Linked DNA regions of Azotobacter salinestris. The protein of the gene in region 2 interacts with the protein of the main gene of each other region in a pairwise test. Links are inferred from orthologs where the notes say so. Each region holds a gene or a part of one and is shown on either strand. Other genes may lie near its edges.

Region 1 (3,433 bases), 480 kb from region 2 along the record:
TCGCTTCCAAACAGTTGGTTGTCGATCAAATCGCACAGGCAGTGGATAACCAAGAGGTGCACCTCCTGGATCCGGGCCGTAACCTTGGCGGGAACGCGGATCTCGACGTCCTCGGGGAGCAGAAGCGCTGCCGTGCCGCCACCATCGCGGCCGGTCAGGGCAACCACCAGCATTTCCCTGTCATGGGCAGCCTGGATAGCCTGGATCACATTGGCAGAGTTGCCGCTGGTGGAAATAGCCAGCAGAACGTCGCCGGGCTGGCCCAAGGCGCGGATCTGCTTGGAGAAGACTTCATTGTAGCTGTAGTCGTTGGCGATCGAAGTCAGGGTGGAGCTGTCGGTGGTCAATGCCATGGCCGGCAAGCTGGGGCGTTCGCGCTCGAAGCGATTGAGCAACTCCGAGGAAAAATGCTGCGCATCCCCGGCCGAGCCTCCATTGCCGCAAGAGAGGATCTTGCCCTCGTTGAGCAGGGCCTGAACCATGAGTTCGCTGGCTTGGGCGATGTAAGGGAGGATGACCTCCGTGGCCTGTTGCTTGGTTTCGATGCTGGCCTGAAAGAGTTGGCGGATGCGGGAATGCATGTCCATCGGCGATAACCTTCAACGTTGGGTGTTCGCTGTGGCCAGAGAGGCGGCTCTGGCTCATGGTGCGGTGGGAACTGCTGCGGAGCGTCCGGGCTTGCCGGAGCGTGGCAGGTGCGCTTGGAGAGTCAGGCATCAAAGGCGTTGCGAATCCAGCTCAGATGGCCGGATGCGCCATCGGCGCCATTGATGGCGATGACATCGAAGCGGCAGGGATGTCTGGCCCAGCGTGGCTCTTGCTGCAGAAAATACTGAGCGCTACGGATGAGTCTCATGCGCTTGCGTGCATCGACGCTCTCCAATGCGCCTCCCCAGGCGAAATGCCGCCGATAGCGCACCTCGACGAATACTACTGTATCGCCGTCGAGCATGACCAGATCGAGCTCGCCGCATCGACAGCGCCAGTTCTGCGCCAGAAGGCGCATTCCCTGTGCCGTGAGATGGCGGTGGGCAAGGATCTCGGCATCGCGTCCGCTGCGTTGCCTTTCCATGTCAGTAGCTGTTGTTCTGCAGGCGCTGTATCTGGCCATCGCGGAACGCGGCCCAAGGCAGCTGGCGCTGGATGCGCTGATCGGGAGTCAGGCTCAGGTTGCCGGAAAGACCGTCGATGCGGGTTTCAGGCATCGCCTTGAGCTGTGTCAATCGCGGGGCGAGCCGGTAGGCGTCGGCTCCCATGGCATAGAGACGTCCCAGGCTGCCACTGGCCTGGGGCCATTGGCTGCCAGCCAGTTGCGGCAGGTTGTCGTTCGGATTGGTATTCAGCAGCCAGGGTGTCTCGCAGAACTGAATGCCTTCGAGGTCGAGGTAATAGTTCTGTTCTTCCTTGGGGCTGTAGAGGTGTGAGGTGGCATAGATCGGTACATCACCGGCATATTGGAAGGCGAGAGTCGGTTTGATTTGCTGGGCCTGCTGTGGGGTGGCGGCCAGGAAGATGAAATCGATATCACGGCGTCGCGAGGGCTGCGCAGCCACCTCGCTGCCAAGCATGCTCTGCAGTCGCTTGCCGCGAGCCTCGCTCTGACGCAGTTGGAACAGTTCGGCAATCTGCTGAGCCAGGCGGGCGGGCTGATCGATCCGCACGACGGCAACCAGATTGCCGCCTGTGGCTTGCCAGCTCTGCTGGAAGGCTTGAAGTACCCGGTCGCCCCATTCGCCGGAGGGTACCATGACGACGCCCCGGCGCATGCCGTCTGCCCAGGCGCGGCGAGCGGCCTCGCGAGCTTCGTCCTCGGCAGCCAGGCCGAACTGGAAGAGCTGTGGCGGGCTTTCCTGGCCGACGTTGCCATAGTTCAGGGCAAGGGTGGTGATCGGCAGTTGCTCGCGATCGCCGAGCTGTTTGACCAAGGGCTTTTCCAAGGGGCCGACGACCAGTTGCACCCCGGCGGCCTGGGCCTGGCGATAGAAGTCGTCGAGGGACGTCAGTCGGCTGCTGTCATAGAGCTCGATGCTGGGTTGTCGCTGACCGAGTTGCTGTGCCTGGTAATGGGCGGCCATGAAGCCGTTGCGCAGAGCGCGTGACACCGAGGCAAGCTGGCCTTCCTCCGGAAGCAGCAGGGCAATCTTGTTCAGGGGCTGGCTGGCCAGCTCCCGCAATTTGCTGAGCTGTGCCGGCAATTGCATGGCTGCCGGATGCTGAGGGTTAGCTGCGCGCCACTGGTCGATGGCGGCCTGCTGCAGTTCCAGGGTGCCAGCACTCTTCGTGGCGTGTGCCAGGGCTAGCCAGCCCCCCAGTTCACTATTCTCCTCGCCGGGGGCATTCAGAGCGTCCAGCGGCAGAGCCTGGATCAGGCGCCAGATGCGTTCGTGATTTTCACTGGCGGCCGACTCACTCAGCAGGGGGGCAATGAACACCCGCTCGCGAGCGGCACTCAGATGCTGGTCATCTGCTTCCAGCGCGCGCGCGCGGGTGAGCTGGGTGCGAATCTGCTGCTGTATGGGCAGTTCGCCCAAATGCTGCATGCTGGGGTGATCGAGGGCCTTGAGCGCGACCTTGGGTTTGCTGCGGGCCAAGGCAATCTCTGCGCTGAGAGTGCTGGCAAAGATCTGCTGGGCAGGCTTGAGGCTGTCCGGTGGGATCTGTTCGAGAATGCGCACGGCCTGGGTCAGATCCTTCTGCCGGTAGGCCTGATCGGCGGCTGTCAGACGCAGGAGTGCGGCCTTTTCCGGTTTGCTTTCGCTGGCCTGTTGCAGCAGTTGCTCGACGCTGGCTTGTGACGGCGCGGGCAGCTCGCCCAGTCTGGATGATGGCGAGCTGGCACAGGCAGCCAAGAGGCCGGCAAGGAAAAGGGCGGGAAGAGGACGCAGACAGGCGATCATTGAGGCGTTCCTGATGCTCAAGGACAAGTGAGGAATTGTACCCAAGCCTTGTCCCGGGCGCGATGTCATGGGCGTTAAACCGGTTACAATGCGCGTTTCGACTGTACTAGGGGGTGTCATGACCACGTCTGCAGCTCTGAATCCAAGGTCGGGCATCCTTTATGTAGTTGCTACCCCGATTGGTAACCTTGACGACATCACTGCACGGGCTCTCAGAGTGCTGCGCGAGGTGGTCCTGATCGCGGCCGAGGACACTCGGCACTCGGCGCGTCTGCTGCAACATTTCGGCATTACAACGCCGTTGATGGCTTGTCATGAACACAATGAGCGTGATCAGGGCGGCCGCTTTCTGGCGCGCCTGCAGGCTGGCGAGGATGTCGCGCTGATTTCCGATGCCGGCACGCCACTGATTTCCGATCCTGGTTTTCATCTGGTGCGTCAGGCGCGGGCTGCCGGTATAAGAGTGGTTCCGGTGCCAGGCCCCTGCGCATTGATCGCAGCCCTGTCCGCTGCCGGGCTGCCCTCCGATCGCTTCG
Region 2 (4,086 bases):
CATGGTCGCGCCGATATCCACGACGGCCACGATCAGCCCCGCCGGATCGCCGCCCAGTTGATTGACCAGCAGCCCGCACGCACGCTCCATGGCATAAGCCTCGACATCAACGACCTTGGCCGTCAGGCCGGCCAGTGCCAGCACTGCCTCGCGGGCTTCGACGTTTTCCTTGCGACAGGCGGCGAGCAGCACCTCGACCCGGCCGGGGCTGCGCGGCAGCACCCCCTGGACTTCGAAGTCGATCGCCACTTCCTCGAGGGGATAGGGAATGTATTGGTCGGCCTCAAGCTTCAGCTGGGTTTCCATTTCCTCTTCGGAAAGCCCGGCATCCATCTCGACAGTCTTGGTGATCACTACGGAGCCGGCCACGGCCACCGCTGCATTCTTGGTTCCGGTCTTGGCCTTGGCCAGTACCTTGCTCAAGGTCTGGCCGACACCATCGAGATCGGCGATATTCTTCTCGACGACGGCATTGGCAGGAAGCGGCTCGACGGCATAGGCCTCCACCCGGTAACGATTACCCGAACGACTCAATTCGATAAGCTTGACCGTGGTCGAACTAATATCGATCCCCAGTAATGAACCCGCTTTCTTGTTGAAGAGCCCTAGCACAACCAATTTCCTTGCTGTATCCGTAACTTACGGACAATTTATGTAATGACGCATTAGATAACAGGCTTGACAGAAGCGTAAATGGCTATCCCGCAGAAAAAACGCATATAATGTGACCGGCTTTTCGCTTTTCGCCTTGCCCGAACTTCTGTCCTTCTTTCATCTGGAAACCCCGCCGCCTTGATGCGTTTGCTTAAATTCTTCGGCTGGACCTTCGTCGCCATTTTCAGCAGCCTGCTGCTCGGCCTGAGCGGAGCCTTTCTCTATCTGGGACCCAACCTTCCGTCGGCCGAATCGCTGCGCACCATCCAGCTGCAAATCCCCCTGCGGATATACAGCAGCGATGCCAAGCTGATTGCGGAATTCGGCGAGATGCGCCGCACCCCCATCCGCTACGCAGAAATCCCCCCGGACTTCATCCATGCCCTGCTGGCTGCGGAGGACGACAATTTCGCCAGCCATTATGGCGTCGACCTTGCGAGCCTAATGCGCGCTGCCACGCAATTATTGAGCAGCGGGCATATTCAGACCGGGGGCAGCACCATCACCATGCAGGTGGCGAAGAATTTCTTCCTGACCAGCGAGCGGAGCTTTTCGCGCAAGGTCAACGAAATCCTGCTCGCCCTGCAGATCGAGCGGGAGCTCAGCAAGGAGGAAATCCTCGAGCTCTACGTCAACAAGATCTACCTCGGCAACCGCGCCTATGGCATCGAGGCAGCGGCCCAGGTCTACTACGGCAAGTCCATTCGCGAACTGAGCCTGGCGCAGATGGCGATGATCGCCGGCTTGCCGAAAGCCCCGTCGCGCTTCAATCCCCTGGCCAACCCGGCACGCAGCAAGGAGCGGCGCGACTGGATCCTCGGGCGCATGTACAAGCTTGGGCACATCGACGAGACTCGTTACCTGCAAGCCCTCGCAGAACCGGCGGACGCGAGCTATCACGTTCCCGCTCCGGAGCTGAACGCCCCCTATATCGCCGAACTGGCCCGTGCCGAGCTGGTCGGCCGTTACGGCAGCGACGCCTATACCGAGGGGTTCCGGGTTACCACCACGACTCCCAGCGACCTGCAGGAAGCGGCCAACAGCGCCGTTCGCCAGGGGCTGCTCGACTACGATCGGCGCCACGGCTACCGAGGCCCCGAGGCCCACCTGCCCGGCACGAGCAGAAGCGCCTGGCTGGACGAGCTGGACAAGCAGCGCAGCATCAACGGTCTCGAGCCCGCCGTCGTCACCCAGGTCGGCAGCAACGCCATCCAGGCCCTGATGCGCAACGGCGACGAGGAAACGGTGCGCTGGGAAAGCATGAGCTGGGCCCGGCCCTTCGTCAGCGCCGACAGCATGGGACCCAGACCGCAGAACCCGGGTCAGGTGGTCAAGGTTGGAGACCTGATTCGCGTCATGCGTCAGGAGGATGGCAGCCTGGCCTTCAGTCAGATTCCTGCCGCCCAGAGCGCCCTGATCTCCCTGGACCCGCGAAACGGCGCGATTCGCGCCCTGGTCGGAGGCTTCTCCTTCGAGCAGAGCAACTACAACCGCGCCGCCCAGGCCAAGCGGCAACCCGGCTCGAGCTTCAAGCCCTTCATCTACAGTGCAGCCCTGGACCGCGGCTTTACCGCCGCCAGTCTGATCAACGACGCCCCGATCGTCTTTGTCGATCCGTATCTGGATACGGTCTGGCGCCCCAAGAACGATACCAACACTTTTCTCGGCCCGATCCGCTTGCGCGAAGCCCTGTACAAGTCGCGCAACCTGGTATCGATTCGCCTGCTGCAAAGCATCGGCATCGACTACACCCTGGATTACATCGGCCGCTTCGGCTTCGACAAGCGCGACCTGCCACGCAACCTGTCCCTGGCGCTCGGCACGGCCAACTTGACCCCGCTGGAAATCGCCGCCGGCTGGAGCACCTTCGCCAATGGCGGCTACCGCATCCAGCCCTACCTGATCGAGCGCATCGAGGACCGCGACGGCAAGCTTCTGTATCAGGCCAACCCGCCTCGCACTCCGGCAGAGGAGCCGGCACCGGCCGCCTTCACCAGCCCCCCGATCATCACCGAGGGCGCACAGCTCGTTACCACCGCCGATGCCTCTTCCGAGGCGGTCCAACCAGCCCCGCCCACGCGGCTCCCGCCCCCCCCCGAGCCGATCGTCGCGGAGCGCATCGTCGATGCCCGTACCACCTACATCATGACCAGCATGCTGCAAGATGTGATCAAGCGCGGCACTGCCCGCCGCGCCCTGGAGATGGGGCGCAGCGACCTGGCCGGCAAGACCGGGACCACCAACGAGTCCAAGGACAGCTGGTTCTCCGGCTACAACGCCGACTACGTCACCACCGTCTGGGCCGGTTTCGACCAGCCGGAAAGCCTGGGCAGCCATGAATACGGCAGCACCGTGGCCTTGCCGATCTGGATGAACTTCATGAGCGCAGCCCTGAAGGACAAGCCGCCGCACCTGCAGGCCGAGCCCGAAGGGCTACTGACCCTGCGCATCAACCCCGGCAGCGGTCGCATCGCTTCGCCCGGCACCCCCGGCGCCGTCTTCGAGCTGTTCAAGAACGAAGCCCCGCCGCCTATGGCCAGCGAGGAGGAGTCCGGTCCGGGCACACTGGCGAAAGAATCCGCACCGCCGATCGACCTGTTCTGACCCTCAAAAGAAATTCCCGCCTTAAGCCAAGGCCAGTCAGTTAAGCTGACTAAGCTGACTGGCATTTTTCTTTCTGGGGATACTTATTCGAACATGGTTTCGCGACGCGCGAATAGTGCCGCTCATGCCTGAGCGGCAGCATGAAGTGGCGAGCCTGCGCCCGGAGTTCCATCAGCCGCTGCGGGATCGTGCCTGGCATCAGGCCGTTGCCCTCGGATAATCCCGGCTGTTGCACGATCAGCCAGCTGGGCTCGCCCCCTGAACAGGGCCATCCCGACGACCAGCCAGACGATACGCTCGGCCGGCAAGCGCCGGCAGCGCAAGGAAACCGTGCCGGTCAGTGTCAATGCCTCCTCGATCCAGGCAGGGTCGATCGACAGGACGAAACACTCGAACGAGGCGGGATTGAGTTCCATGTCCTGCTGGAGTACTTGCTGAAGGAGCATAAAAGAAACAGGCTCATGGGAATCCATGAGCCTGTTTCCATCGTTTTATCCTGCAAGGTCAATGCCTTGACTGACGGGCATTCGCCTTAAGCGGGGTTTCTTTTGGACCAGGCAGAGTCTCGCTCAGCTGTTGAACACCGCCTCCACCGACTGCAGCGGATAGTGCTTCGGATACGGCAGGGAGGCCACGCCGCTCTCGATGGCGGCGCGGGCCACGGCGTCGGACACCATGGTGATCAGCCGCGGGTCCATGGGCTTGGGAATGATGTAGTCGCGGCCGAACTCCAGCCCCGACACCCCGTAGGCCTCGCACACCTCCCTGGGCACCGGCAGCTTGGCCAGCTCGCGCAGGGCATGCGCCGCGGCGATCTTCATCTCCTCG

Evidence for each region. The genes of interacting proteins can lie anywhere in the genome.
Region 1: the proteins of GCU53_RS09360 (region 2) and GCU53_RS07130 interact in binary tests that used the Escherichia coli proteins (3 or more experiments, as listed by UniProt). The link is inferred for Azotobacter salinestris from one-to-one orthologs.

The regions. Positions count from the first base shown.
Region 1 is NZ_CP045302.1:1,514,844-1,518,276, reverse strand. Bases 486-3,433 are described here. They hold GCU53_RS07130 (penicillin-binding protein activator), read right to left. Parts: upstream 2,898-3,433; coding sequence 1,074-2,897; downstream 486-1,073. Other genes in these bases: rsmI (16S rRNA (cytidine(1402)-2'-O)-methyltransferase), read left to right, coding at 3,016-3,433; GCU53_RS07135 (YraN family protein), read right to left, coding at 710-1,072; GCU53_RS07140 (phosphoheptose isomerase), read right to left, coding at 486-587. Outside these bases: more of GCU53_RS07140, read right to left, coding at 1-485. UniProt on the Escherichia coli protein: Regulator of peptidoglycan synthesis that is essential for the function of penicillin-binding protein 1A (PBP1a). Stimulates transpeptidase activity of PBP1a in vitro.
Region 2 is NZ_CP045302.1:1,997,644-2,001,729, forward strand. Bases 410-3,525 are described here. They hold GCU53_RS09360 (penicillin-binding protein 1A), read left to right. Parts: upstream 410-792; coding sequence 793-3,258; downstream 3,259-3,525. Other genes in these bases: GCU53_RS09355 (pilus assembly protein PilM), read right to left, coding at 410-612; GCU53_RS09365 (transposase domain-containing protein), read right to left, coding at 3,381-3,525. Outside these bases: more of GCU53_RS09355, read right to left, coding at 1-409; more of GCU53_RS09365, read right to left, coding at 3,526-3,731; GCU53_RS09370 (malic enzyme-like NAD(P)-binding protein), read right to left, coding at 3,828-4,086. UniProt on the Escherichia coli protein: Cell wall formation. Synthesis of cross-linked peptidoglycan from the lipid intermediates.